2 regions of the Streptomyces sp. NA04227 genome follow, and region 1 is predicted to be linked to the other one. Evidence: predicted binding sites of a transcription regulator. Region 1 holds the regulator's gene; the other holds the start of a gene.
The links. Region 1 encodes HrcA, which represses chaperone genes, less so after heat shock. Its sites were predicted from a motif close to TTNGCACTCNGNNNNNCNGAGTGCNAA; they were not measured.
Positions count from the first base shown of each region.

Region 2: the regulator HrcA is predicted to act here: its motif matches at 10,065-10,091, upstream of groL (chaperonin GroEL).

Region 1 is NZ_CP054918.1:1,993,126-2,008,085, reverse strand. It holds gene HUT18_RS08385 (long-chain fatty acid--CoA ligase) at 1-845, shown strand, start outside; gene hemW (radical SAM family heme chaperone HemW) at 993-2,225, shown strand; gene HUT18_RS08375 (DUF3097 domain-containing protein) at 2,268-3,077, opposite strand; gene HUT18_RS08370 (MBL fold metallo-hydrolase) at 3,194-4,051, opposite strand; gene HUT18_RS08365 (SDR family NAD(P)-dependent oxidoreductase) at 4,051-4,788, opposite strand; gene hrcA (heat-inducible transcriptional repressor HrcA) at 5,095-6,111, shown strand; gene dnaJ (molecular chaperone DnaJ) at 6,112-7,245, shown strand; gene HUT18_RS08350 (nitronate monooxygenase) at 7,346-8,410, shown strand; gene HUT18_RS08345 (16S rRNA (uracil(1498)-N(3))-methyltransferase) at 8,410-9,159, shown strand; gene HUT18_RS08340 (VOC family protein) at 9,182-9,574, shown strand; gene HUT18_RS08335 (S41 family peptidase) at 9,700-12,924, shown strand; gene HUT18_RS08330 (histidine triad nucleotide-binding protein) at 13,039-13,398, shown strand; gene HUT18_RS08325 (ribonuclease Z) at 13,446-14,351, shown strand; gene HUT18_RS08320 (MFS transporter) at 14,470-14,960, opposite strand, start outside.
Region 2 is NZ_CP054918.1:4,652,091-4,667,050, forward strand. It holds gene otsB (trehalose-phosphatase) at 1-647, shown strand, start outside; gene HUT18_RS19835 (sigma-70 family RNA polymerase sigma factor) at 717-1,625, opposite strand; gene HUT18_RS19840 (carboxymuconolactone decarboxylase family protein) at 1,708-2,157, shown strand; gene HUT18_RS19845 (hypothetical protein) at 2,555-3,571, shown strand; gene HUT18_RS19850 (hypothetical protein) at 3,777-4,508, shown strand; gene HUT18_RS19855 (trehalose-6-phosphate synthase) at 4,554-5,984, opposite strand; gene HUT18_RS19860 (glucosyl-3-phosphoglycerate synthase) at 6,110-7,069, opposite strand; SAM riboswitch class I at 7,304-7,476, shown strand; gene thrC (threonine synthase) at 7,494-8,777, shown strand; gene HUT18_RS19870 (MoaD/ThiS family protein) at 8,827-9,105, shown strand; gene HUT18_RS19875 (cold-shock protein) at 9,619-9,825, shown strand; gene groL (chaperonin GroEL) at 10,242-11,867, shown strand; gene HUT18_RS19885 (helix-turn-helix domain-containing protein) at 11,998-12,333, opposite strand; gene HUT18_RS19890 (Uma2 family endonuclease) at 12,526-13,137, shown strand; gene murQ (N-acetylmuramic acid 6-phosphate etherase) at 13,215-14,237, opposite strand; gene HUT18_RS19900 (MurR/RpiR family transcriptional regulator) at 14,332-14,960, opposite strand, start outside.

The DNA.
Region 1 (14,960 bases):
GCCTCAAGTACAAGGTCGCCGACGCGCTCGTCTTCAAGAAGCTCCGCGCGGCGTTCGGCGGCAGGCTGCGTGCCTGTGTCTCCGGCGGTGCGGCGCTCGCGCCCGAGATCGGCTACTTCTTCGCGGGTGCCGGTGTGCAGATCCTGGAGGGCTACGGCCTGACCGAGACCTCGGGGCCCGCCTTCCTCAACCCGGGCGAGGCACTGCGGACCGGCACGGTCGGCAAGCCCCTGGCCGGGGTCGAGGTCCGTATCGCCGACGACGGCGAGATCCTGCTGCGCGGCCCGAACAACATGCAGGGCTACCACGGCCTCCAGGAAAAGACCGCCGAGGTCCTGGAGTCCGACGGCTGGTTCCACACCGGTGACATCGGCGAGCTCTCGGCCGACGGCTACCTGCGGATCACCGACCGCAAGAAGGACCTCATCAAGACCTCGGGCGGCAAGTACGTGGCCCCGGCCGAGGTGGAGGGCCAGTTCAAGGCGGTCTGTCCGTACGTCTCCAACATCCTGGTGCACGGCGCCGACCGGAACTACTGCACCGCCCTGATCGCCCTGGAGGAGCCCGCGATCCTCGAATGGGCCGCGGAGAACGGCCTGGGCGGCAAGTCCTACGCCGAGGTGGTGGCCGCACCCGCCACCGTCGAGATGATCGAGGGCTACGTCAAGGAGCTCAACGAGGGCCTCCAGCGCTGGCAGACGATCAAGAAGTTCAAGCTGCTGCCGCGCGACCTCGACGTGGAGCACGGCGAGCTGACCCCGAGCCTCAAGCTGAAGCGCCCGGTGGTCGAGCGTGCCTACAAGGGCCTCATCGACGAGATGTACGCGGGCGCGCGCGAGGCCTGAGGCCTCGGCGGAGTACCTGATCACAGGGGCGGGCCGGGAACGGTCCGCCCCTGCGGCGTTCCCGCGGTGTCCCGTCGTGGGCCGCTCTTCTGAGGGGTTATCCACAGGCTGGCGGGGCAGCCGCCGCGGTACGGGACAATGGGGGACATGCCTTCCGCACTTCCCGACGGTGAGCCCGTCCCCGAGGACGGCTCGCTGCCCGACAGTGCCCTGCGCGGCGCGGCCGAGCGGCCCCTCGGGTTCTATCTGCACGTGCCGTACTGCGCCACGCGGTGCGGCTACTGCGACTTCAACACCTACACCGCCACCGAGCTGCGCGGCACCGGCGGCGTGCTCGCCTCCCGCGACAACTACGCCGAGACCCTCGCCGACGAGGTCCGCCTCGCCCGCAAGGTCCTCGGCGACGACCCCCGTGAGGTCCGTACGGTCTTCGTGGGCGGCGGCACCCCCACCCTGCTCGCCGCCGACGACCTGGTGCGGATGCTCACGGTGATCCGGCAGGAGTTCGGCCTGGCACCGGACGCCGAGGTGACCACCGAGGCGAACCCGGAGTCGGTGGACCCCGGCTACCTGGAGACCCTGCGCGCGGGCGGCTTCAACCGGATCTCCTTCGGAATGCAGAGCGCCCGCCGCCACGTCCTGGACGTCCTGGACCGTACGCACACCCCCGGCCGCCCCGAGGCCTGTGTCGCCGAGGCACGCGCGGCGGGCTTCGGCCACGTCAACCTGGACCTGATCTACGGCACCCCCGGCGAGAGCGACGACGACTGGCGCGCCTCCCTGGACGCGGCGCTCGGCGCGGGCCCCGACCACGTCTCCGCCTACGCGCTGATCGTCGAGGAGGGCACCCAGCTCGCCCGCCGGATCCGCCGCGGCGAGGTCCCGCCGACCGACGACGACGTGCACGCCGACCGCTATCTGATCGCCGAGGAGGCGCTCTCGGCCGCGGGCCACCAGTGGTACGAGGTCTCCAACTGGGCCACCGGCGAGGCCGCGCGCTGCCTGCACAACGAGCTGTACTGGCGCGGCGCCGACTGGTGGGGCGCGGGCCCCGGCGCGCACAGCCACGTCGGCGGGGTGCGCTGGTGGAACGTCAAACACCCCGGCGCCTACGCTGCCGCCCTGGCCGCGGGCCGCTCACCCGGCGCGGGCCGCGAACTGCTCACGGCCGAGGACCGCCGGGTCGAGCGCATCCTGCTGGAACTGCGGCTGCGCGAGGGCTGCCCCCTCGACCTGCTGCGGCCGGCCGGCGCCGAGGCGGCCGCGCGGGCACTGGCGGACGGCCTGCTCGAAGCGGAGCCCTACGCGGGCGGCCGGGCCGTACTCACCCTGCGGGGGCGGCTGCTGGCCGACGCCGTGGTCCGGGACCTGGTGGACTGACCGGGGCGGGCCCGGCCGCCCGCTGAGGCGGGACGGCAGGGCTCAGGCAGCGCTGCCCACCGTGACAAAGTCGATCAACTCCTCGACCCTGCCGAGGAGTTGGGGCTCCAGATCCTTGTAGCTGTGTACCGAGCCGAGGATCCGCTGCCAGGCCGCCCCGGTGTTCTCGGGCCAGCCGAGCGCCCGGCACACGCCGGTCTTCCAGTCCTGGCCGCGCGGCACCTTCGGCCAGGCGGCGATGCCCACCGAAGAGGGCTTCACCGCTTCCCAGACATCGATATAGGGGTGCCCGACCACGAGCGCGTGCTCGCTGGTGACCGCCTGGGCGATACGGGACTCCTTGGAGCCCGGCACCAGATGGTCGACGAGGACGCCGAGGCGGGCGTCCGGGCCGGGGGCGAATTCGGCCACGATGGACGGCAGATCGTCGACGCCCTCCAGGTACTCCACCACCACGCCCTCGATGCGCAGGTCGTCACCCCAGACCCGCTCCACGAGTTCCGCGTCGTGGCGCCCCTCCACATAGATGCGCCCGGCGCGTGCGACCCGCGCCCGCGCGCCCGGCACGGCGAGGGAGCCGGAGGCCGTACGGCTGGGCCGCGCCGGTGCCGCGGTGGCCCGGACCAGGGTCACCACCTGGCCCTCCAGGAGGAAGCCACGCGGTTCGAGCGGAAACACCCGGTGCTTGCCGAAGCGGTCCTCCAGGGTGACCGTGCCCGCCTCGCAGCGGATCACCGCACCACAGAAACCGGTCGCGGCCTCCTCCACCACGAGGCCCGGCTCGGCGGCCACCTCGGGCGCGGGCTGCTGCTTCTTCCAGGGCGGAGTCAGATCCGGTGAGTAGCTGCGCAACTGCGGGTCCTTCGGAAATCGGGGTGGGACGGGGGGTGAGGGCGGAGGCGGGCCCGAGGGTCTCGCCGAGAAGGATGATGGTCGCCCGACGCGAGGAAGAACAGCCCGACCTGCGGTCACGGCACGCCGAATTCTCCGGCCAGTCGATCACGCTGACGGCGAACGAAGGCCGCGTCCACCACGGCCCCGTGCCCGGGTACGTACACGGCGTCCTCGCCGCCGAGTTGAAGCAGCCGGTCCAGGGCCGCGGGCCAGCGCCCCGGCACCGCGTCCGGCCCGGCCTGCGGCGGCCCGGACTCCTCCACCAGATCCCCGCAGAACACGACCTCGACCTCACCGGGCACCAGGACCACGAGATCGTACGGACTGTGCGCCGGGCCCAGCGCGGCGAGGAGCACCTGTACGCCGCCGAGTTCCAGCGTCCACTCGCCGCAGACCTCGTGATGGGGCGGGCGCAGCAACTCGCTCGCCCGCTCCGCCGCCTCCCGGCCCAGGCCGTGCCGTACCGCGTCCGCGGCGAGCTGCTCGTGCCCCGAGACCAGGGCCGCGCCCGCGCCCACGGCGGTGAACACCTCGGCCCCGGCGAAGGCGGGGGCGCCGAGCACATGGTCGAAGTGCGGGTGGGTCAGGGCGAGATGGGTCACCCGGCGCCCGCCGAGCAACCGCTGCGCGTCCCGGCGCAGGGCGGCACCCTCGGACAGGCAGGACCCCGCGTCGATGAGCAGGGCGGCGTCGTCCCCGGCCACCAGACCCGTGGTGCAGTCCCAGCCGGGCAGCCGGATCCGGCCGGTACGGCGGGCGAGCCGCTCCCAGCCGCCGGCCGCCCAGTCGGGCGCGGGCGCCGGTCCGCCCGATGCCTGCGGTGCGGCCGATGCCTGCGGTCCGCCTGGCCTGATCGATGCGCCCGGCCGAGGAGATCCGCCCAGCCGGGCAGATCCGCCCGGCCTGTCCGGTCCCTCGGCAGGCGCCGTCATCAGCTGAGGCCGCCCGTGGCGAGGATGTTCTGCCCGGTGATCCAGCGGGCGTCGGGGCCGCAGAGGAAGGCCACCACATCGGCGACGTCGGAGGGCTGGCCGAGCCGTCCGAGCGGTGTCATGCCCGCGACCTTCTCCAGGCTCTCGGGCGGATTCGCGCCACGCAGCAACTCGGTGTCGGTCGCCCCGGGGGAGACCGTGTTGACGGTGATGCCGCGCGCCCCGAGCTCCTGGGCGGCGACCAGGGTGAGCTGCTCCATCGCGCCCTTGCTGGCCGCGTACGGGGCGCTGTTCTTCGCGGGCCGCCGGGTGTTGAGGCTGGAGATGTTCACGATGCGTCCGTCGTCGCGCATGTGCCGGGCGGCATGGCGCAGGGTGAGGAAGACCGTGCGTGCGTTGACCGTCATGATCTCATCGAAGACCGCTTCGTCGGTCTCGGCCAGCGGTGCGGTCCGGAAGGCCTGCGCGGCGTTGTTGACCAGGACGTCCAGGCCGCCGGTCAGCTCCGTGGCGCGCTGCATGAGCTCCTCGGCCGCCCCGGCCGTGGCCAGATCGAGCGGTAGCGCGTGGGCGGTGCCGCCCTCGGCACGCACCGCGGCGAGCACCTCGGCGGCGGCCTGTTCGCTGCGCGCGTAGTTGAAGACCACCTCGACACCGTCGCGGGCCAGCCGCTGCACTACGGCCCGGCCGATACCCCGCGAACCTCCGGTGACCACCGCTGTCCTGCCCTCCGGCACGGTCCCTCCCACAGCTCGGTGACGGTTTTCCACAGGCGCCCAACGGGCGCCGCCCGCATGCGAAAGTACAGGGGTCCGGGCCGTCCGCACCCGGCGGTCGCCGGAATGAGGACACCGGAAGCGGACACCGGATGCCGCGGCCCCGAACAACTGGGGAAAACCGCGGCGGGACGGTCGTAGGTGCTCTTGCCGCCGCCGTACCCACCGGCCGTACACTGGGCCGGAACGCTGGCACTCGACTGTCGTGAGTGCCAAGGGGGCGACGGCTGGGCCGGGCCGTGCGAGGGAAGCTGGAGGTGAGCGCGGGTGCTGAACGAACGCAGGCTCGAAGTGCTGCGCGCCATCGTCCAGGACTATGTGGGCACCGAGGAGCCGGTCGGCTCCAAGGCGCTCACCGAGCGGCACAGCCTCGGTGTCTCCCCGGCCACCGTCCGCAACGACATGGCCGCCCTGGAGGACGAGGGCTACATCGCCCAGCCGCACACCAGCGCGGGCCGCATCCCCACCGACAAGGGCTACCGGCTCTTCGTCGACAAGCTCGCCGGGGTGAAGCCGATGACCGCGCCCGAGCGGCGCGCCATCCAGAACTTCCTCGACGGCGCCGTCGACCTCGACGACGTGGTCGGGCGCACCGTGCGCCTGCTCGCCCAGCTCACCCGGCAGGTCGCGGTCGTGCAGTACCCCTCGCTGACCCGCTCCACGGTGCGGCACGTGGAACTGCTCGCACTGGCACCGGCCCGGCTGATGCTCGTCCTCATCACGGACACCGGCCGGGTCGAACAGCGCATGATCGACTGCCCCGCGCCGTTCGGCGAGAGCTCACTGGCCGATCTGCGGGCGCGCCTCAACAGCCGTGTCGCGGGCCGCCGTTTCGCCGATGTGCCGCAGCTCGTGCAGGATCTGCCGGAAGCGTTCGAGAACGAGGACCGCGGCACCGTCTCGACCGTCCTGTCCACCCTCCTCGAAACCCTCGTCGAGGAGACCGAGGAACGTCTGATGATCGGCGGCACCGCCAATCTCACCCGCTTCGGGCATGACTTTCCTCTCACCATCCGCCCGGTCCTCGAAGCCCTCGAGGAACAGGTCGTCCTCCTCAAACTCCTCGGTGAGGCGACCGATTCGGGCATGACCGTACGCATCGGGCACGAGAACGCCCACGAGGGACTCAACTCCACCTCCGTGGTCTCGGTCGGCTACGGTTCGGGCGGCGAAGCTGTCGCCAAACTCGGCGTGGTCGGACCGACACGCATGGACTATCCGGGAACGATGGGAGCAGTACGCGCAGTGGCACGTTACGTCGGACAGATCCTGGCGGAGTCGTAAGTGGCCACGGACTACTACGCCGTGCTCGGCGTGCGCCGAGACGCCTCCCAGGACGAGATCAAAAAGGCCTTCCGGCGGCTCGCCCGCGAGCTGCACCCGGACGTCAACCCCGATCCGAAGACCCAAGAGCGGTTCAAGGAGATCAACGCCGCCTACGAGGTGCTCTCGGACCCGCAGAAGAAGCAGGTCTACGACCTCGGCGGCGACCCGCTGTCGCAGCAGGCGGGCGCCGGTGGCTTCGGCGCGGGCGGCGGCTTCGGCAACTTCTCGGACATCATGGACGCCTTCTTCGGAACGGCGTCCCAGCGCGGCCCGCGCTCGCGCACCCGGCGCGGCCAGGACGCCATGATCCGGCTCGAGATCGAGCTGGACGAGGCGGCGTTCGGTACCACCAAGGACCTCCAGGTCGACACCGCCGTGGTGTGCACCACCTGCAGCGGCGAGGGCGCGGCCCCCGGCACCAGCGCGCAGACCTGCGACATGTGCCGCGGCCGGGGCGAGGTCTCCCAGGTGACCCGCTCCTTCCTGGGCCAGGTCATGACCTCGCGCCCCTGCCCGCAGTGCCAGGGCTTCGGCACCGTGGTCCCCACCCCCTGCCCCGAGTGCGCCGGCGACGGCCGCATCCGTTCACGGCGCACGCTCACCGTGAAGATTCCGGCCGGTGTGGACAACGGCACCCGGATCCAGCTCGCCGGTGAGGGCGAGGTCGGCCCCGGCGGCGGCCCGGCCGGTGACCTCTACGTGGAGATCCACGAACTGCCGCACCCGGTCTTCCAGCGCCGCGGCGACGACCTGCACTGCACGGTCACCATCCCGATGACGGCCGCGGCGCTCGGCACCAAGGTGCCCCTGGAGACCCTCGACGGTCTCGAGGAGATCGACATCCGGCCCGGCACCCAGTCCGGCCAGTCCATCCCGCTGCACGGCCGCGGTGTCACGCATCTGCGGGGCGGCGGCCGTGGTGACCTCGTCGTCCACGTCGAGGTGACCACCCCGGGCAAGCTCGACGTGGAGCAGGAGCGACTGTTGCGCGAGCTGGCCAAGCTGCGCGGCGAGGAGCGCCCCACGGGACAGTTCCAGCCCGGTCAGCAGGGCCTGTTCTCCCGGCTGAAGGACGCCTTCAACGGCCGCTGAGCCACCGGTCCACCGGCACGCCGAAACGGGCGTGCCGGTGGGCCGTACCCACTCGGGCGCGGGTTTCTGACCGGTAGCGGGAACGTGGCACGATGCGTGCATGTCCTTGGCACTGAGCGATCTTTCGGCGTACCCGATCGTGCAGGCCCCGATGGCCGGGGGCGGCTCAACGCCCCGCCTCGCCGCCGCCGTCAGTGAGGCCGGAGGACTCGGCTGCCTGGCCGCCGGCTACAAGACCGCCGACGGCATGTACCAGGAGATCAAGCAACTGCGCGGGCTGACCGGCCGGTTCTTCGGCGTCAACCTCTTCCTGCCGCAGCCCGGCCGCACCGACGGCGCGGCCGTCGACGTCTACCGCAGCCAGCTCGGCGGCGAGTCCGCCTGGTACCGGACCCCGCTCGGCGACACCGACGTCCCCACCGACGACGGCTACGAGACCAAACTCGCCGTACTCCTCGACGATCCGGTGCCGCTGGTGTCCTTCACCTTCGGCTGTCCCAGCGCGCAGGTGGTGGAGGCGTTCGCCCGGGTCGGCACCCGCACCCTGGTCACCGTCACCAGCCCCGAGGAGGCCAGGGCCGCCCAGGACGCGGGCGCCGACGGGGTCTGCGTCCAGGGCATCGAGGCCGGCGGACACCAGGGCACCCACCGCGACGACCCCGAACTCGACGGCACCGGGACCGGGTTGCTCACCCTCCTCGCCCAGGTCCGCGAGAGCGTGGGGCTGCCCCTGGTCGCCGCCGGAGGCATCATGCGCGGCTCCCAGATCGCCGCCGTCCTCGCCGCCGGAGCGCACAGCGCCCAACTCGGCACCGCCTTCCTGGCCACCCACGAGTCCGGGGCCCACCCGCTGCACAAACACGCCCTGACCGACCCGCGGTTCCCGCGCACCGAACTCACCCGGGCGTTCTCCGGCCGCCCGGCCCGCGGCCTGGTCAACCGCTTCCTGCGCGAGCACGGCCCGTACGCCCCGGCCGCCTATCCGCAGGTGCACAGCCTGACCGCCCCGCTGCGCGGCGCCGCGGCCGAGGCGGGCGACCCGCAGGGCATGAGCCTGTGGGCGGGCCAGGGCCACCGGCTCGCACGCGCACTGCCCGCCGGACAACTCGTCGAGGTACTCGCGGCCGAACTGGCCGTGGCCACAGCAAAGGGAGGCCGGGCCTGATGACGGCGGCGGTATTCGTCACGGACACGCTTCAGGCCGATGCCCAGGGGCGGCTCGTCCTCACCGGGACCGAGGGGCGGCACGCCGTCTCGGTGAAGCGGCTGCGCCCCGGCGAGCGGATCGTCCTCACCGACGGCGCCGGCCGCTGGGCCGACTGCGAGGTGCTCGCCGCCGAGGGCAAGGACCGGCTGACCGTACGCGCCGAGGCGGTGCACGAGGAGCCGCCCGAGTCGCCCCGGCTGACCGTGGTCCAGGCCCTGCCCAAGGGCGACCGCGGCGAACTGGCCGTGGAGACCATGACGGAGACCGGCGTCGACGTCATCGTCCCCTGGTCCGCCGCGCGCTGCGTGACCCAGTGGAAGGGCGAGCGCGCCCTCAAGTCCCTTGCCAAATGGCGGGCGACGGCCCGCGAGGCGGGCAAGCAGTCCCGGCGGGTGCGCTTCCCGGAGGTCACCGAGCCGATGACCACCAAACAGGTCGCCGCGCTGCTCGCCGGGGCGCGCCTGGCGGCCGTACTGCACGAGGACCGCGACCTGGCGAGTACGCCGCTGGCCACCGCCGAACTCCCCACCGACGGGGACATCGTGCTGGTCGTGGGGCCGGAGGGAGGAGTCTCCCCGGAGGAACTGGCCGTCTTCGCCGAGGCGGGCGGCCACCCCTACCGGCTCGGGCGTAGCGTGCTGCGTACATCCACCGCGGGCACCGCCGCCGCGGCAGTGGTGCTCGGCCGCACCGGCCGCTGGTCCTGAACCGCCGCCACCAGGAGGAACCTTGGAACTCGCCCAGGTCAGGCTGCTCGTCGACGACTTCCCCGCCTGCTACCGCTTCTACGCCGAAGTCCTCGGCCTCAAGCCGCAGTCGGGCTCGCCGCAGGGCCCGTACGAGAAGTTCAGTCCGGCCACCGGATCGGCGGGCATCGCCCTCCAGGACCGCGGCGTGATGAGCGAGATCATCGGGGAACTCGGGGACGCGGTCAACGGGCACCGGTCGCTGGTCGTGCTGCGCGTGGACGACCTCGACGTCTACTGCGAGCAGATCACCGCCCGCGGCGCCGCGGTCTTCCAGGGCCCCGCACCGATGACCGACCGGATGCGGGTGGCCCATCTCAAGGACCCCGAAGGCAACTTGGTGGAACTCCAGGAGTGGCTGCTGCTCCAGGGCTGAGCCCGGTGCGTGCCCGCGTGCCCGAGCGACCCCTCTGCTCCATGCGCCCTGACGTGCACCGGCCCGGCAGGTCAAGTGATCGAAAACGGTCACCAATTGCGGCTGATGCTGCTTAGGGTGCTGTTGTGACTCAGCCTGCCTACCTTCGGTTCCCGCATCTGCACGGAGAGTTCCTCGTCTTCACGGCCGAGGACGACGTCTGGGCCGCGCCCCTCGACGGCGGCCGTGCCTGGCGGGTCAGCGCCGACAACATGCCCGTGAACCATCCGCGGATATCCCCGGACGGCACCCAGGTCGCCTGGACCTCCACGCGCGACGGGGTACCAGAGGTGTTCGTGGCGCCCCTCGAAGGCGGTCCCTCGCGGCGGCTCACGCACTGGGGCAGTGCGCGTACGAGCGTGCGCGGCTGGGCGGCCGACGGGCGGGTGCTCGCCCTCTCCACGAAGGGGCAGGCGTCGCTGCGCCGCTCCTGGGCGCATGCCGTGCCGCTGGACGGCGGCCCCGCCGAAACGCTTCCGTACGGACCGGTCGGCGACCTCGCCCACGGCCCGGGCGGCCGTGCGCTGCTGCTCTCGGTGACGATGAGCCGCGAGGCGGCCTGGTGGAAGCGGTACCGCGGCGGCACCGCGGGCAAGCTGTGGATCGCCGGTGAGGACGCACCCGGCGACTTCGCGCGCCTGCACGCCGACCTCGACGGCAACATCGAGTACCCGCTGTGGGTGGGGGAGCGGATCGCCTTCCTCTGTGACCACGAGGGCGTCGGCGCGCTGTACTCCTCGCTGCCCGACGGCACCGACCTGCGGCGGCACACCCCCGTGGACGCCGAGTCCGGGATCGGGTTCTACGCCCGGCACGCCGCCACCGACGGCAGCCGCGTCGTGTACGCGAGCGCGGGCGAACTGTGGCTGCTCGACGACCTCGACGGCGCCGAACCCCGGCGGCTGGACCTGCGGCTCGGCGGACAGCGGGTCGACATGCAGCCGTACCCGGTGAGCGCCGCCCGCTGGTTCGGCGCGGGTGCCCCCGACCACACCGGCCGCGGCAGCGCCCTCGCGGTACGCGGCACGGTCCACTGGGTCACCCACCGCGCGGGCCCCACCCGCGTCCTGGCCGCCACGCCCGGCGTCCGCGCCCGGCTGCCGCGGGCCTTCAGGGCCGACGGCGAGGAGCACGTCGTCTGGGTCACCGACGCCGAGGGCGAGGACGCCCTGGAGTTCGCGCCCGCCACCGGACTCGCCCCCGGCGCCACCCCGCGCCGCCTGGCCACCGGCCGTCTCGGCCGCGTACTCCAGCTCGCGATGGCGCCCGACGGCAGCCGCGCCGCCGTCGCCTCGCACGACGGACGGGTGCTGCTCGTCGAGCGGGAGAGCGGTGAGGTGCGCGAGGTGGACCGCAGCGAGGACGGCGAGCCGAGCGGGCTCGTCTTCTCGCCGGACTCGGCCTGGCTGGCCTGGTCCCACCCCGGACCCGAGCCGCTGCGCCAGCTCAAACTGGCCAACACCGGCGACCTGTCGGTCACCGAGGCGACCCCGCTGCGGTTCCGCGACTACTCGCCCGCCTTCACCACCGACGGTAAGCACCTGGCCTTCCTGTCCGCGCGCTCCTTCGACCCGGTCTACGACGAGCACGTCTTCGACCTGGCCTTCGTCGGCGGCAGCCGCCCGCACCTGATCACGCTGTCGGCGACCACGCCCTCCCCGTTCGGACCGCAGCGGCACGGCAGGCCCTTCGAGTCGCCCGACAAGGACGAGACCCCCGAGAGCGAGGGCGCCCCGGCGACCCGTATCGACCTCGACGGCCTCGCCGACCGCATCGTGCCCTTCCCGGTCGAGGCGGCCCGCTACTCCACCCTGCGGGCGGCCAAGGACGGACTCCTGTGGCTGCGCCACCCCGTCGAGGGCGTGCTCGGCGCCTCCCGCGCCACCCCCGACGACCCCGAGCCCAAGAACGAGCTGGAGCGCTACGACCTCCAGCAGCTGCGCTCGGAGCATCTCGCCCTGGACGTCGACCACTTCGCGGTCACCGGCGACGGCAAGCGGATCCTGCTGTGGACGGACGGCAAGCTCAAGGTGGTGCCCAGCGACCGCCGCGCCTCCCACGACGACGACAGCGACTCCAACATCACCGTCGACCTCTCCCGCGTCCGGCAGCAGGTCGAACCGGCCGCCGAATGGCGGCAGATGTACGAGGAGACCCTGCGGCTGATGCGGGACCACTTCTGGCGCGCGGACCTCGGCGGCGTCGATTTCGCGGCGGTGCGCGAGCGCTACCTGCCGCTGCTCGACCGGGTGGCCACCCACGACGACCTGGTGGACCTGCTGTACGAGGTGCACGGCGAGTTCGGTACCTCGCACGCCTACATCGTCCCCACCTCGGGCGGCGGTGGCGGCGACCGCAAGCTGGGCCTGCTCGGCGCGGACATCTCCCGTCACGAGGACGGCAGTTGGCGGGTCGACCGGATCCTGCCCTCGGAGAGCTCCGATCCGCGCGCCCGCGCGCCGCTGGCCGCGCCCGGGGTGGCCGTGCGGCCCGGCGACACCCTCCTCGCCGTGGCGGGCCGCCCGGTCGACCCGGTCACCGGCCCCGGACCGCTGCTCGTCGGTACGGCGGGCAAGCCCGTCGAACTGACCATCTCGCCCGCGGGCGGCGGCGATCCGCGGCACGCCGTGGTCGTCCCGCTCGACGACGAGGAGCCGCTGCGCTACCACGACTGGGTCGCGAACCGGCGCGCGTATGTCCACGAACACTCCGGCGGCAGGCTCGGCTATCTGCACGTCCCCGACATGCAGGCGCCGGGCTGGGCGCAGATCCACCGTGACCTGCGGGTCGAGGTGGCGCGCGAGGGCCTGGTGCTCGACGTGCGCGAGAACCGCGGCGGGCACACCTCGCAGCTGGTGGTGGAGAAGATCGCCCGCCGCGTGGTCGGCTGGGACCTGCCGCGCGGGCAGCGCGCGCACAGCTACCCGGCCGACGCGCCGCGCGGGCCGGTGGTCGCCGTCGCCGACCAGCACTCGGGTTCGGACGGCGACATCGTCAACGCCGCGATCAAGGCGCTCGGTATCGGCCCGGTCGTCGGCACCCGCACCTGGGGCGGCGTGATCGGCATCGACAGCCGCTACCGGCTCGTCGACGGCACCCTGGTCACCCAGCCCAAGTACGCCTTCTGGGTGGAGGGTTCGGGCTGGCAGGTGGAGAACTACGGCGTCGACCCGGACATCGAGGTCGTCATGACCCCGCAGGACCATGTGACCGGCCGCGACCCGCAGCTCGACGAGGCGATCCGTGTCGCCCTGGCCGCCCTGGAAGAGACCCCGGCCAAGACCCCGCCCGCGCTGCCGCCGCTGGACTGAACCGAACCGGTTGGGGTTTCTTCCCAGTTGACCGCCGCGGTACCCACCGCGGCGGTCGGCGGCCCGGCCGCTACGATGCGGGCAAACGATCAGCTGAGGTGAGGGAGAACCCGCATGCCGGGCGAACCGCAGGCCGACTGCCTGTTCTGCAAGATCGTCGCGGGCGAGGTCCCGGCGACGGTCGTACGGGAGACCGGGACCACGGTCGCCTTCCGCGACATCAACCCGCAGGCGCCGACCCACGTCCTCGTCATCCCCAAGGTCCACTACCCCGACGCCGCCTCGCTGGCCGCCGCCGAGCCGCAGGTCGCCGCCGACATACTGGCCGAGGCGGCGAAGGTGGCCGAGCACGACCAGGTCGACGCCACCGGCTACCGCATCGTCTTCAACACCGGCGCGGGCGCGGGCCAGACCGTCTTCCACACCCACGCGCACGTACTCGGCGGCCGCGGTCTGCAGTGGCCGCCCGGCTGACCCGCCGACCTGTTGTCCCGCTGACCTGCTGAGGGGACCGTTCTCCGTTGTCCGTACGTGAATTGGTGGTCCTCGGCACCGCGTCCCAGGTCCCGACGCGGCACCGCAACCACAACGGCTACGTCCTCCTCTGGGACGGTGAGGGCATCCTCTTCGACCCGGGGGAGGGCACCCAGCGCCAGATGGTGCGGGCCTCGCTGGCCGCGCACGACCTGCACCGGCTGTGCGTGACGCACTTCCACGGCGACCACTCGCTCGGGCTCGCCGGGGTGATCCAGCGCATCAACCTGGACCGGGTCCCGCACCCGGTCACCGCGCACTACCCGAAGAGCGGTCAGCGCTTCTTCGACCGGCTCCGGTACGCGACCGCCTACCGCGAGACCGTCGCCCTCACCGAGGCCCCGGTCGCCGCCGACGGCCAACTCGCCGCCACCGACTCGTACTCCCTCCACGCGTACCGGCTTTCGCACCCGGTCGAGTCCTACGGCTACCTCCTGGTGGAGCCCGACGGGCGCCGCATGCTGCCGGAGGCGCTGGCCGAGCGCGGGATCCGGGGCCCCGATGTGGGGCTGCTCCAGCGCGAGGGCGAACTGCGGGGCGTACGCCTGGACGAGGTGAGCGAGCCGCGGCGCGGGCAGCGCTTCGCCTTTGTGATGGACACCCGGATGTGCCCTGCCGTGCAGGTCCTGGCCGAGGGCTGCGACATGCTCGTCATCGAGTCGACCTTCCTCGACGAGGACACCGAACTCGCCGAGGAGTACGGCCACTTGACCGCAGGTCAGGCGGGGCGCACGGCACACGAGGCGGGCGTACGGCATCTGGTGCTGACCCACTTCAGCCAGCGGTACACCGACCCCGCGTTGTTCGCCCGGCAGGCGCGGGAGGCCGGGTTCGAGGGTGAACTCACGGTGGCGGCCGACCTGATGCGGGTGCCGTTGCCGAAGCGGCGCTGAGCGCGGGCGCGTACTCCTGGGTGCGCGCAGGGGTGCGCGCGGGCTCGGGCGCGGGAGCCCCGGCGCGAAGGGTGCGGGGGTGTGTGCGCCGGGGCGGGAGCGGCGGGGCGTGCGGGCCTCAGCCTCCGGCGGACGAGGTGCCGCCGCGCGCTCCGTGCGGTCCGGCGGGGCCGTAGGCCCGCTGGCCCAGGCGAGGGACCGGTACCGCGATCTCCACGACCTCCTGTTCGGGGGCGCCCACTTGCGGGACCGAGGGGGCGGGCGCGCCGGTGGCTCCGGCCACGAAGGCGCCGGCCAGACCGCCGCGGCGGCGGATCGCGCCCGGCAGCAGGGGCCGTCCCGCGGTGTGCAGGGTGACACCGGTCAGCGGCACCACGAGCAGCATGAGCCCGGCGCACAGCAGCAGCCCCATGCCCCGGTAACCGGCGAGCGAGGACAGGACGCTGCCCACGACGGGGCCGCACGCGGTGCCCAGCGCCGAGGCCGAGCCGACCAGAGCGGCCCAGCGCCCGCGCGGGTCGAGGGAGGCGGCGAGACCGATCAGATAGGACAGCACCACCGGGTACAGGGTGTTCCACGTGATCTGCCCGGAGGCGAAGACGACGGGCG
Region 2 (14,960 bases), 2.7 Mb from region 1:
CCGTGATCACCGGACGCCCCGCGGACGTCGCGGTCCGCTACGGCGGCTTCTCCGGCGCCGAGGGCCTGGAACACCTGGTGGTCCTCGGCCACTACGGCGCCGAGCGCTGGGACGCCGTCACCCGCAGCGTCGAGGCCCCGCCCGTGGATCCGGGCGTCGCGGCGGCGCGCGAGGAACTCCCCACACTGCTCGACGAGTTGGGTGTCGGCGAGAGCAACGGCACCTGGATCGAGGAGAAAGGGCGCGCGGTGGCCGTGCACACGCGCCGGGCTAGTGATCCGCAGGCGGCCTTCGACACCCTGCGCGAGCCGCTCGGCGCGCTCGCCGAGCGGCACGGCCTGGTCCTCGAACCCGGCCGTCTCGTACTGGAGTTGCGCCCGGCGGGCATGGACAAGGGCGTCGCCCTGCGTGAGTACGTACGCGAGACCGACGTGGCCGCCGTCCTCTTCGCGGGCGACGACCTGGGCGACCTCGCCGCCTTCGAAGCGGTCGAAGAGCTGCGCACACAGGGGGTGTTCGGCCTCCTGGTGTGCAGCGGAAGCAGCGAGGTGCCCCAACTCGCGGAGCGCGCCGACGTGGTGGTGGACGGGCCGCAGGGTGTGGTCGCCCTGCTGAGGGCGATCGCGGAGGCGGCCGAGCTGAGGTGAGCCGGTGATCCGGTGAGCCGAGGGGCGACGCCGGAGCAGGCGGCGGGCCCCCCGCTGTCCCGGCCTCCGCTAATCGGCCTCCGTGGGATCCGCCTGCGGTGCCTCCGGTGCCTGCGGCAGGTCCATCGTCGCGAGCCGCCCGGGGTCGGCGACGCCCGCCATCTCGACGATCCGCCCGTCGGCCACGGTGAAGGCCATGAGGCCCATCGGCGTTCCGTCCGCGCCGTAGGACGCGATTCCGGGCAGTCCGTCGATGAGGACCAGGCGCTGGCGGGCCAGCTGGGAGTAGATCCGGGCACCGGAGGCGACCGCGGTGGCGCCGAGGGTGACGACCTGTCCGTCGGCGCCGTCGACGGTCAGGCGCACCTCGGGGTCGAGCACCCGCAGCAGTCCGTCGAAGTCGCCGCCGCGCGCCGCGGCCAGGAAGGCCCGGACCACCTCGCGCTGTTCGTGCACGGCGGCCTGCGGACGTTCGGTCGCCCGGACCTTCCGGCGGGCGCGGCTGGCGAGCATCTTGGTGGCGTCGGTGGACTTGCCGAGGATGCGGCCGATCTCGTTGAACGGGACCGCGAACAGGTCGTGCAGGACGAACGCGAGGCGCTCGCTCGGCTTGAGCGACTCCAGGACGACCAGGAGGGCGATCCCCACCGAGTCGGCGAGTTCGGCGTCGGCGTCCGGCGTGGGGCTGTCGTCGGCGGTCACCACGAGTTCGTTCAGTCCTTCGTCGTAGGACGCCTCGGGGTGGGACTGGCGCGAACGCAGGATGTCGAGGCTGATCCGGCCCACCACCGTGGTCAGCCAGCCCGCCAGGTTGTCGATGCTCGCCGCGTCCTGGCGGGCCAGCCGCAGCCAGGCCTCCTGGACCGCGTCCTCGGCGTCCGCGTGCGAGCCGAGCATGCGGTACGCCACCGCGCGCAGCCGCCCGCGCTGGGCCTCGAACGCCTCCGCCACCGGGTCTTTCGGGCTGGGGTCGGACATGTTGTTACCTTCCTCGGTTCCGCTCCGTCATGGGTGATGACGTGCCCCGACAGGCACAGGTAACCGATGAGGAGAACGCGTCATGGAAGCACGCATGAAGAGCCCGGTGACCCCCGACGTGGCCACCGCGATCCAGTACCTCACCAAGGCGATCGAGGCGGGCGGCGCCGACGGCCCGCTGCTCGAACTGGTCCACCTCCGCGTCAGCCAGATCAACGGCTGCGGCCCGTGTGTGTACGGGGGGATAGCCTCCGCGAAGAAGCACGGCGAGAGTGACGAGCGGCTGCACGGAGTGGCCGCGTGGCGCGAGACGCCGCTGTTCAGCGAGGAGGAGCGGGCCGCGCTCGCGCTGGCCGAGGCCGCCACCCGGATCCAGGACGGCGCGCCCGGCGTGTCCGACGCGATCTGGGACGCCGCCGCCGACCACTTCGACGAGAAGCAGCTGAGTTCGATCACTCTGCTCATCGCGATGACCAATTTCTTCAACCGGATCAACCACATCACCCGGGAACCGGCGGGCAAGACCTGGTGAACGGGCGGCCGCGGGCCAACGGGCGGCCGCGGGCCAACGGGTGGCCGCGGGCCAACCGGCACGGGGGGCGACAACTCGCTACGGGGTGTCGCTCCCGGTCGCCGGGGCCGGTCGGCTGGTCTCGGTCGGCGGGGCGGCCCGCCGGGACCGGGCCGACGGGACCGGCCACCGGTATCCGAGGCGCAGGTGGGTCAACTCCCTTACGTTGTAAGGGGTTTGGCGCCTCCCAGTAGGTAATTGAGCCGGTCTTCGAGCCGTTCTCGGCCAACCCCCACGGCTCGCCCCCTGTGAAATTCCCGTTTCTCTTGACCTGGCGTTCCGGCATGAGCAGGGTGCCGCGTGTTCCCCCGCACTTCTCGTCTTCCTCTACCCCCCACCCCGAGAGGAACGCGCGCTCATGACCCCTGCCGGAAATCCGGAGAGACCTGCCCGGCGCCGGTCCCCGGTGCTCGCCGCCGGGGCGGCCCTGCTGCTCGCCTGCTGCGGGCTCGCCGCCACCGGAGCCACCGGTGCCTCCGCCGCACCGGCCCCCGTGTCGCAACCCGTAAATGCCCCGTCGCATAGGGGAGTTGAGCCGCGAGCCGCCAACCTGTGCACCGCCGACGCCGCCGCTTCCGGTCGCCGGGTGCGGGGTGCGCTGCCGCGTGCCGAGGTGCACCGGCGGCTCGACGCGCAGGCCGAGCGGCACCGTACGGCGCGCGGACTGCCCGGCAAGGGCCCCATCGGCGCTCCCGGCGACGACAGCCGTGTGAAGGTGGACCTGCACCCCGCCCAGGGCACCGCCTTCAAGGAGTTCGACGGCAGCGACGGGGCCTGCGCCACCCAGTCCGTGTCCCGGGACGTCGAGGTCACCGAGGGCAGCACGACCATCTACACGCCGACCCTGTACCCGGCGGGCGGCTCCTGCGTCGAGCTGGTCACCGTCTACACCCAGGGCCGTGCCACCGTCTCGGCCTGGGACTGGTGCCGCTCGGTCACCTTCGAGGCCGCGGTGCCGATCGACGACGCCTTCCTCGGCACCTACACCGACGGTTCAACTGCCGCGTACACAGGGCGTGTTGTCCGTACCGACGCGGGCACCGGCACCTGGACCGCAGCCCTGTACAACCACACCACCGGCACCTGGGACGAGCTGTTCACCCAGTCCGGGCAGACCCAGGGCCGTACCGACGGCTGGGACATCTACGAGCTGTACTCGACCACCGACCCGTCCGGTACCGCCTACTCCTGCCACGCCATGGCCGGGCTGACCTTCGAGTCGCACGACATCTCGGTACGTGTGGACGGGGGTTGGGCGGCGGCGAGTGAGCAGAACTCCGACACCCACTACGACCAGCCGGACAGCGCGTTCCACTGCCCGGACCGTACGTACCAAATGGTCAGCGAGTACGACCACTGGAAGGCCGTCGGCTGATGGCGCCCGATCGCCCGAGGGGGACGCCCCGCAACGGCCCCTGAGGGAGGCCGTCGGCTGACTCCCCCGCAGCCCGACGGCCACAGGCCCGTCCCGCCGCAGCTCGTCGCCGAGCGCCGGGGCGGGCCTCGTTTATTCGCTTCCCTGCCATCAACTTCACCCTCTAGAAAGGGAGTTGAGTCGACAGAGGGGGAGAGGTGGACGGATGTCCGCGTCGAGGGCCGCGCTGACACGCGAGGACCTGCGGGTGAAGATCTCGGTGCAGAAGGTGCGGCTCGACGGGGTGGAGCACCGGGTGATCAGCCCCGCCGGACCGCTGAGGAACGGCGCGCTCTACCACCGCAGCGACAACTACGACATGTTCGTCGACCGCTCCGACGGCCGTCGTATCGGCACCCTGTGGCTGCTCGCCGCCCGCTCTCCGCACACACTGGTCCATCTGCCGATGCGCGCGACGGCCGACGAGGAGCCGCCCGGGGGCGGCTGGCGTGACGAGAAGCCCGTCGACCTCGTACTCGCCCACCGGGCCGTGCAGTTCCGCCCCTCGCGCTGGAAACGACTGCGCGAGCGGCTGCGGGCGGCGAACGCGCCGCGCGAGCTGCGTACGGCGAGTGTGCCGGGGACCGATCTCCCGGAACGGGTGCCGCCCGAGGACCGGGATCCCGTGCACATCTCCGACTCCGCGGGCGAGGACGTACTGCACCAACACCGCTTCGCCGAGACGCTGTTCCTCACCGGCACCACGACGGCGCTGCGCGAGGGCGCGAAGGAGTTCTTCGAGGTGACCCGCGAGGGCCCGCCGCACGCGGCGACCCAGCTCCAGATCTCGGGCGCCTGCAACTACCACGTCTGCCGCGGGCTCTACTACTGGAACGACCTGCACGACCACGGCTGGGACGACTTCCACCTGGAGTACTGCCCCACCTGGAAACGCTGAGCGGCCCAACTCGCGGCGCCATCCCGTGCGTTGAGCCCTCGACGGTCATCCCGTCGCGCGCGGCGCGTCCCTCAACTCCCGCAACTGCGCCAGGAACCACTCCTGCGGCGGCAGCGCCGTCGCCGCCGCGACCAGCCGCCGGGTGCGGTCCGCGCGTTCGGCCGCGGGCATGCTCAGCGCGCGGTGCAGGGCCTCGGCGGTGCCGCTCACGTCGTACGGATTGACGGTGAGCGCGTCCTCGCCCATCTCCTCGTGTGCACCGGCCTCGCGCGAGAGCACCAGGGCGCAGCCGTTCTCGGCGAGTACCGGGACCTCCTTGGCCACCAGGTTCATGCCGTCGCGCACCGGGTTGACCAGGGCGACGTCCGCGAGCCGGTACGCGGCGAGCGAGCGCGCGAAGTCGTCCTTCACATGCAGCACCACCGGGGTCCAACGCGGCGTACCGAACTGGGAGTTGATGTCCCCGGCGACCCGGCTGACCTCGTCGGTGTAGTCGCGGTAGACCGCGAGGTCCTGCCGGGAGGGGTAGGCGAAGGCGAGGTGGACGACGCGCTCGCGCCACTCGGGCCGGTCGGTGAGGAGCTGCCGGTAGGCGAGCAGGCCGCGGACGATGTTCTTGGAGAGTTCGGTGCGGTCGACGCGGACGATCGCCTTGCGGTCCGCACCGCCGATCTGCTCGCGCAGCGCGGCCAGGCGCTCGGCCACGTCCTCGCGGTGGGCGCGCTCGCGCAGGAACGCCGCGTCCGCGCCGAGGCCGTGCACACCGATCCGGGTGCTCCCGGTGCCGCCGAGGTACCGGTCCGCGCAGTCCTCGAAGGCGTCGGCCCAGCGGCGGGTGAGGAAGGCGGCGCGGTCGGCGCCCAGGATGCCGCGCAGCAACTGCTCGGCGATGTCGTCGGGCAGCAGCCGGAAGTAGTCCACCGGGGCCCAGGGCGTGTGCGAGAAGTGGCCGATGCGCAGGTCGGGCCGTAGTGCGCGGAGCATCGCCGGGGCCAGCGCCAGGTGGTAGTCCTGGATCAGCACCGCCGCCCCCTCGGCCGCCTCCTCGGCCAGCGCTTCGGCGAAAGCGCGGTTGTACGTCTCGTAGGAGGCCCACTGCTCCCGGAACTCGGCGTCGAACACCGGCTCCAGGGGCGTCTGGTAGAGCATGTGGTGCACGAACCAGAGCACCGAGTTGGCGATGCCGTTGTACGCGTCGGCGTGCACCTCGGCCGGGATGTCCAGCATCCGGACGTGCTGTCCACCGGTGTCGGCGGGATCCAGCTTCCCGCCACCGCGCCGTACCGCTTCCCGGTCGCCCTCCCCGAGCGCCGCGCACACCCACACCGCCTCCGCGTCGGCGCCGATCGCGGAGAGACCCGAGACGAGCCCGCCGCCGCCCCGCTTGGCGGTCAGCTCACCGTCCACTCCACTCGTGTACGAGACGGGGCCGCGGTTGGAGGCGACGAGGACCTGTGCACCCTGCATGGAAGCCATGGGGCGAACCTAGCCGAGTCCCGTTACGGGCAAACTTCGGGCGGGCGCGGGTGGGGCATCGGGCGGGGGCACGCGGGAGCAGGCGGGGCGCACGGCCGTGCGTACCTCCGTAGTACCTCCCTCCCCTATGCCACGCTCCGTCGCAGGTACTCCGCGATCGACCGCATCGGCGGCCGCTCCTCCGTGTCCACCGGAAAGGTGCGCGGTTCGAAGCCCTTCTCGCCGCGTACGAACTGGGTCAGTTCGGGCCGCAGGAGCTGGCCGCGGGCCAGCCGGAGCTGGGCGGTGCGGTAGATCGCGGCGGCCATCCGGCCGAGGGCCTGGCCGCCCTGGTGGCGATGGCGGCGCACGCCGACGTCGACCTGGGCGAGGGCGTCCAGGCCGACCGTGTGCAGCGCGTCGACGAGCAGGCCGAGCTCCACGCCGTAGCCGACCGGGAACGGGAGCTGTTCGAGCAGGGACCTGCGGGCCGCGTACTCGCCGCCGAGCGGCTGCACGAACCCCGCGAGCAGCGGCCAGTGCATGTTCAGGAGCGGCCGTGCCATCAGCTCGGTGACCCGGCCGCCCTGCTCGCCGGGCTCCATGCCGCCGCCCGCGAACGGCCGGTCGTACATCGCCTTCACGAACTGGACGTCGGGCTCGGTGAGCAGCGGGCCCACGATGCCGGTCACGAAGTCCGCGGAGAACTCGCGCAGATCGGCGTCCACGAAGCAGACGATGTCCCCCTCGGTGACGAGCAGCGAGCGCCACAGCACCTCGCCCTTGCCGGGCAGGGTGGGCAGCCGGGGCAGGATCTCGTCGCGGTGCACCACCCGGGCGCCCGCGTCCGCGGCGACCGGCCCGGTGGCGTCGGTCGAACCCGAGTCGATCACGACCAGCTCGTCCACCAGCGGCGCCGCGGGACGCATCAGCTCAGCCCTGATCACCGAGACGATCTCGCCGACCGTCTCCTCCTCGTCCAGGGCGGGCAGCACCACGCTGATCCGGGTGCCGGTGGCCCGTTTGGCCGCGAGGAGTGACGGCAGCGGGCGCTCGGACACCGACCAGGAGCGTCTGGCCAGCCAGGTCTCGACCTCTTCGAGCACGGTCTGCGTCCCCTCACTGCCGCGCCGCTCTCCCGGCGGCGACCCTGCCCGCGGCTGCCGGGCCATGGTCACGGCAGTGCGGATTACGGTGATTTACATCTCGCGGTTCGGACGACTGTCTCAACTGTCCTGGCCTTCGGTTACAGTCTTGAACAACGCGGATGACCATCGCATGTCGGGGGTCGCCGCGGACAAACGCCCAGGGTCGTGCCAATGGCCTTCCCTGCGCCATACCGCTCATCCAGAGGGGCAGAGGGATACGGCCCGTTGAAGCCCCGGCAACCCTCCAGCCGGCCCGCCGCGCAAGCGGCTTACTCATCACCGTGCGTGAACACGCGGTGAGGCCACCGGCTCGGGAAGGTGCCAATTCCGTCTCGTGGCGAAACGCGTCGCGAGGAAGATGAGGAGAGAGGGCCTCGCCACCATGGCTGTGCAGACTGTTGCCACCAACTCGACCGTCGATCTCGGTCCCGCCGCCGCGCTGTCCTGTCGCGAATGCGGCGAGCGCTTCGAACTGGGCCCCATCTTCGCCTGCGCGAGCTGTTTCGGTCCGCTGGAAATCGCATACGACCTTCCCGTCGGCGACCCCGAGGCACTGCGCGCGCGCATCGAGTCCGGCCCCAACAGCATCTGGCGTTACGCCCCCCTGCTTCCCGTACCGGCCGACGTCGCCGACAAGCCCAGCCTGAACCCGGGCTTCACCAAGCTGGTCAAGGCCGACAACCTGGCCCGTGAACTCGGCGTCACCGGCGGCCTGTTCGTCAAGGACGACTCCGGCAACCCGACGCACTCCTTCAAGGACCGTGTCGTCGCCATCGCCGTCGAGGCCGCCCGCGCCTTCGGCTTCACCACCCTGTCCTGCTCCTCCACCGGCAACCTGGCAGGGGCCGTCGGCGCCGCCGCCGCCCGGGCCGGCTTCCGCTCCTGCGTGTTCATCCCGCACGACCTGGAGCAGGGCAAGGTGGTCATGGCCGCGGTCTACGGCGGCGAGCTCGTCGGTATCGAGGGCAACTACGACGACGTCAACCGCTTCTGCTCCGAGCTCATCGGCGACCCGCTCGGCGAGGGCTGGGGCTTCGTCAACGTCAACCTGCGCCCGTACTACGGCGAGGGTTCCAAGACCCTCGCGTACGAGATCTGCGAACAGCTCGGCTGGCGGCTGCCCGACCAGATCGTGGTGCCGATCGCCTCCGGCTCGCAGCTCACCAAGATCGACAAGGGTCTGCAGGAGCTGATCAAGCTCGGCCTGGTCGAGGACAAGCCGTACAAGATCTTCGGCGCCCAGGCCGAGGGCTGCTCCCCGGTGTCGGTGGCCTTCAAGGGCGGCCACGACGTGGTCAAGCCGCAGAAGCCGAACACCATCGCCAAGTCGCTGGCCATCGGCAACCCGGCCGACGGCCCGTACGTCCTGGACATCGCCCGCCGCACCGGTGGCGCCGTGGAGGACGTGAACGACGAGCAGATCGTCGAGGCCATCAAGCTGCTCGCGCAGACCGAGGGCATCTTCGCCGAGACCGCGGGCGGTGTGACGGTCGGCGTCACCAAGAAGCTGATCGAGGCCGGGCTCCTCGACCCGTCCCTCACCACCGTGGTCCTCAACACCGGCGACGGCCTCAAGACCCTCGACGCGGTCGCGCCGACCACCGGCCCCACCGCCACCATCCGCCCCAGCCTGGACGCCTTCCGCGCCGCGGGCCTGGACCACTGACCCCTTCCGCCGCCCCGGAAGTCCCGAAGACCGAAGAAAGGCCCGATCCATGAGCGTCACGGTCCGCATCCCGACCATCCTGCGCACCTACACCGGCGGTGCGGCCGAGGTCGCCGCCGAGGGCGCCACCCTCGCCCAGGTCATCGCCGACCTGGAGAAGAACCACACCGGCATCGCCGCCCGCGTCCTCGACGACCAGGGCAAGCTGCGCCGCTTCGTCAACGTCTACGTCAACGACGACGACGTCCGCTTCGAGCAGGGCCTGGACACCGCGACGCCGGACGGCGCCGGAGTCTCGATCATCCCGGCCGTCGCGGGCGGCTGCTGAAAAACCGCCTCGCCGTCGCTACGCGCGGCTTGTCCGGTTCGTACGGGCCGGTGGTGTACGGCTGTTGACGTCCGGCCGCACGGCGTGTGACGCGGAACCGGATACGGCGCCGCGGACCTTCTCTTCACCGATTGCCCCCTCCGCTGACGAAAGCGGAGGGGGCAATTCTGCAGGGTTGAAGGGAGTAGAGTTGGGGAACGCCGTCTCTCGTTTGTGCCACGTGCATATGTGTTCTCGCCGGAGGGCGGCAATAAGTGGCCAAACTGTCGCGCCGATTTGCGAAGTTGCCCCAATTTTGCGCGGCCCGACTTGCCCTGAATTCCGGCATTTCCCCTGCTTACTCCCCTTGGTCGCGCCAAGATTTCTCGTCCAACTGACCTGTTGCAGAGGGCAGTTGTGCAGATACATTCAGCCGCGGTCGACGCGTTACGCCCCCCGTTGGCGGGTGGTGGGGTCTGACCCGGGTCCGCGAAGTGCGGTCCTGTGCAAGGGCCAGTAATAGGGGAGTTAGGCATGGCTCAGGGCACCGTCAAGTGGTTCAACGCGGAGAAGGGCTACGGCTTCATCGCGGTCGACGGTGGTGCGGATGTTTTCGTCCACTACAGCGCGATTCAGATGGACGGCTACCGCACCCTGGAAGAAGGTCAGCGAGTCGAGTTCGAGATCTCGCAGGGCCAGAAGGGCCCGCAGGCGGACATGGTCCGTCTCGCGGCCGGCTGAGACGCCGACCTGACGCGGCGACGTCACGAGACATCACGAAAGTACGCGCAGGAACCCACCCCCGGGAGGCCGGGGGTGGGTTTTTGTGTGTCCGGCGGGCGACGGGTCGGGGGCGCTCCCGTGCGTCGTCCCGGCGGTCCTCTCCGGGGGGCGACCGCGCGAGGTGAAGGGGCCCTCCGAAGGGGCCGGAGCCGACAGGCAACCTTGCACTCGAAGGGGGAGAGTGCTAATCATTGGCGTTAGCACTCTGAAGGTGAGAGTGACAAAAAGCAGGACCGAGTCGGTGAGGTCCGAGGCCGGGTGGGGCAAGGAACCACCGGGTACGGGCCGTCCGTCGCGGGCGCCAGCGCGGTCCGAAGTATCCACGCTTCCCCGGGGGTCACCGGGGGAGACCCTGTCCGGGAGGACCACTTCACATGGCCAAGATCATCGCGTTCGACGAGGAGGCACGGCGCGGCCTCGAGCGCGGCATGAACCAGCTCGCCGACGCCGTCAAGGTGACCCTCGGCCCCAAGGGCCGCAACGTCGTCCTCGAGAAGAAGTGGGGCGCCCCCACGATCACCAACGATGGTGTTTCCATCGCCAAGGAGATCGAGCTCGAGGACCCGTACGAGAAGATCGGCGCCGAGCTGGTCAAGGAAGTCGCGAAGAAGACCGACGACGTCGCCGGTGACGGTACGACGACCGCGACCGTCCTCGCCCAGGCGCTGGTCCGCGAGGGCCTGCGCAACGTCGCCGCCGGCGCCAACCCGATGGCCCTGAAGCGTGGCATCGAGAAGGCCGTCGAGGCCGTCTCCGCCGCCCTGCTCGAGCAGGCCAAGGACGTGGAGACCAAGGAGCAGATCGCCTCCACCGCCTCCATCTCCGCCGCCGACACCCAGATCGGCGAGCTCATCGCCGAGGCGATGGACAAGGTCGGCAAGGAAGGCGTCATCACCGTCGAGGAGTCCCAGACCTTCGGTCTGGAGCTGGAACTCACCGAGGGTATGCGCTTCGACAAGGGCTACATCTCGGCGTACTTCGCCACGGACATGGAGCGTATGGAGGCGTCGCTCGACGACCCGTACATCCTGATCGCCAACTCCAAGATCGGCAACGTCAAGGACCTGCTGCCGCTCCTGGAGAAGGTCATGCAGTCCGGCAAGCCGCTGCTGATCATCGCCGAGGACGTCGAGGGCGAGGCCCTGTCGACCCTGGTCGTCAACAAGATCCGCGGCACCTTCAAGTCCGTCGCCGTCAAGGCCCCGGGCTTCGGTGACCGCCGCAAGGCCATGCTCGGCGACATCGCCATCCTCACCGGTGGCGAGGTTATCTCCGAGGAGGTCGGCCTCAAGCTGGAGAACGCCGGTCTGGAGCTCCTGGGCCGCGCCCGCAAGGTCGTCATCACCAAGGACGAGACCACCATCGTCGACGGCTCCGGCTCCGCCGACCAGGTCGCCGGCCGGGTCAACCAGATCCGCGCCGAGATCGAGAACTCGGACAGCGACTACGACCGCGAGAAGCTGCAGGAGCGCCTGGCGAAGCTCGCCGGCGGTGTTGCGGTCATCAAGGCCGGTGCCGCCACCGAGGTGGAGCTCAAGGAGCGCAAGCACCGCATCGAGGACGCCGTGCGCAACGCCAAGGCGGCCGTCGAGGAGGGCATCGTCGCCGGTGGTGGCGTGGCCCTGCTCCAGGCCTCCCAGGTCTTCGAGAAGCTCGAGCTCGACGGTGACGAGGCCACCGGTGCCGCCGCTGTGAAGCTGGCCCTGGAGGCCCCGCTGAAGCAGATCGCGGTCAACGCCGGTCTCGAGGGCGGCGTCGTCGTGGAGAAGGTGCGCAACCTGACCCCGGGTCACGGCCTGAACGCCGCGACCGGCGAGTACGTCGACCTGGTCGCCGAGGGCATCATCGACCCGGCCAAGGTCACGCGCTCCGCGCTGCAGAACGCCGCGTCCATCGCCGCGCTCTTCCTGACCACCGAGGCCGTCATCGCCGACAAGCCGGAGAAGGCCGCCCCGGCGGGCGCTCCGGGCGGCATGCCCGGCGGTGACATGGACTTCTGATCGCGGCCCGGCCCCTGGGCCGGTCACGATCGGGCAGTCTGTTGAGGCTTTCGGGTCTCGCGAAGGCGGCATCTCCTTTGGGGGGTGCCGCCTTTGGCGTTGGGGGTTGGCGTGGCTTCGTCCGCCGGCCTCAGGCCGCCGAGTGCGCGACGAAGGCGACCTCCTCGTGGTCCTCGCCGAGCCCGATGGTCAGCGAGGCGTCCAGGGCGGCGGCGAGGCGCCGCAGCAGGGACAGGGTGGGGACGGCATCGGCACCCTCGATCCGGGAGATCTTGGCCTGGGTGAGCCCGGACCGTTCGGCCACCTGAGCCTGGGACAGACTGAGTTCCTTGCGCCGGTCGTACACGGCCTTGGCGAAGGCCATGGCGAGCCGGATCTCGGCCCGGTCGGCGGCGGCCTCGTCGGATTCCGCCAGGCCCGCGGCCGCCGCGCGGTCGCGAGCGAGTTTCCAACGGGTGTGGCTCATGGGGCTGTTCCTTCCGGGAAGACGATGCGCCTTCCCGGGGCACGCGGCCCACAGCGTCCAAGTTCCCGATCGCCGCCTTGTTCACTCGATCGTGGGGCATGGGAACACCTGGCAGAACGGCCGTCGGGCGTCGATCTACGTTGTCTCCCATGCGGGCCCGCCCGGGCTCATCCGGCGGCAGAAAGGCTCGGCATGACCGTCTCGACGACCGAGAGCGGTCACCATGGGCGGTCCGGCTCCGGCCCCGAGTGGGAGTACCTGCTTCGTACGTGGCGCGGTTTGGACGTGCCGCAGGGTTGGCGCGCCGAGATCGATGACGGAAGGATCGCCTTGCTGCCGCCGCCGCGCGGGGGCCACCACATCATCGTGGAATCCCTTCAGCGGCGGCTCTGCCAGTGCCTCCCGGAGGACCTCGGGATCTACCAGAGGCTGAGTACGGCCTTCCCGGCGCTGGGCAAGCTCTTCGTCCCGCACTTGATGGTGGTGCCCTGCGACATCGTTCTCGGTCCGGGACACGAACGCGATGACCCGGTCGATGCCGCCGAAGCGCTCCTCGTCGTCGAGATCACCTCCAAGAGCAACGCCCGCCACGACCGCACCAAGAAGCTCTGGGCCTACGCCCACGCCCCCGTGCCGCTCTATCTCCTGGTCGACCGCTACGACGAGCGCGGCCCCATGGTGACGCTGTTCAGCGACCCGCAGAACGGTACGTACAAGCACGCGGACGCCACGCCGTTCGGGCGGCCGTTGACGCTGCCGGAGCCGTTCCACGCGACCCTGCCGACGGAGAAGTTCCCGCACTGAGCCGCTGAGTCGACGCATCCGGGAGCGCCGGGTGGTGTGCCCGGCGCCCGGCCGCGCGCGTCACCACTCCTTGTCCGTCACCCCTCGCCCCGCGCCCCCGCCAACGCCTCCCGCAAATGCCCATGGTGCTCCGTCAGGAGCCGTCGGGCGGTGCGGCCGTCCACTCCGCCGAGGATGGTCAGGATGGCGTCCTTGACCTCGCCGTCGGTGGCCGTGAGAGCCGTTTCGATCTCCGCTTCCGTGGCGCCGGTGGCGAGCGCGACGATGCGGCGGGAGCGGGCGCGCAGCTTCTCGTTGGAGGCGCGGACGTCGACCATCAGGTTTCCGTAGGTCTTGCCGAGGCGGATCATGGTGATGGTCGAGAGCATGTTGAGGACGAGCTTCTGGGCCGTGCCGCCCTTCAACCGGGTGGAGCCGGTGAGGAGTTCGGGCCCCACGACGACCTCGATGCCGTGCTCGGCGGCCGCCGCGAGCGGGCTGCCCGCGTTGCAGGACAGGCCGAGCGTCAGCGCGCCGAGCGAGCGCGCGTACTGCACGGCGCCGATCGCGTACGGCGTGCGTCCGGAGGCGGAGATGCCCACCACCACGTCGTCCGCCGTCAGGGCGAGGCCTTCGAGGTCCGCGGCGGCCAACTCCGTTGAGTCCTCGGCGCCTTCGACGGCCGCCACCATCGCGGTCGGGCCGCCCGCGATCAGGCCCACCACGTCCGCGGGGTCGGTGTTGAAGGTCGGCGGGCACTCGCTCGCGTCCAGAACACCCAGCCGTCCGGCGGTGCCCGCGCCCGCGTAGACGAGCCGTCCGCCGCGGGACATCCGGGCGGCGGCCGCGTCGATGGCGGCGGCGATCGCCGGCAGTTGCCGGGCCACGGCACCGGCGACGCTCGCGTCCTCGCCGTTCATGATCCGGGCGATCTCCAGCGTCTCCAGCCGGTCGATCTCGGCCAGTTCGGGCCGGAACTGCTCCGTGGTGAGGTGGGCGAGTTCGGCGGTGAGCCGCTGGTAGGGGGCGGTAGAGCCCGGCCCGGGCGCGGCGGAACCGGTGGTCGAGTCGGTGGCGGGGCCGGTGGGGGAGTCGGCGGAGGGGCCGACGGGGGAGGTCATGACGGGGCGGCTCTTTCCTGCGGTGCGTGCGGTGTCGGGGATACGTGCCGTGTCGGCGCGAGTGGTGTGGGGCCCGGACGGTGCCGGCTGCGGGTCAGCGCGGTACCTGGCGGGGGCGGTGCCGGTGGGCCAGGGCCTCGTACGAGGCGGACAGGGCGGGGCCCGCGGTCCGGTACGTACGCTGGGCCACGCCCACGAACAGGCAGTCCACCACGAGGAGTTGACTCGTACGCGAGGACATCGCCGCCGGGCGCAGCTCGCTCTCGCGGGCCGTCGACGTGGTCAGCACGTGGTCCGCGTACTGCGAGACGGGGCCGCCGGGATGGCCGGTGATCGCGAGGGTGGTGGCGCCGTGCTCGAAGGCGACGCGCAGGGGTTCTATGACGTCGCCGGTGGAGCCCGAGTGCGTGATCGCGATCGCCACGTCCTTGGCGCGGAGCTGGACCGCCGTGGTGATCGCCAGATGGGTGTCATTGTGCGCGTGCGCGATCAGGCCGATGCGCAGCAGCTTCTGCGCGAGGTCCTGGCCGACCAGGGCGGAGGCGCCGATGCCGTAGATGTCCACCCGCCGTGCGCCGGCGAGTGCGTTCACGGCCGCGCCGAGCTGCACGGTGTCCAGGGCGGCCGCGGTGTCGGCGAGGGTCTGCTGTTCGTCGTGCGCGAGCTTGGCGACCACGTCCGCGATCGGGTCGTCGACGGCGATGTCCGCCGTCACCGCCGGGG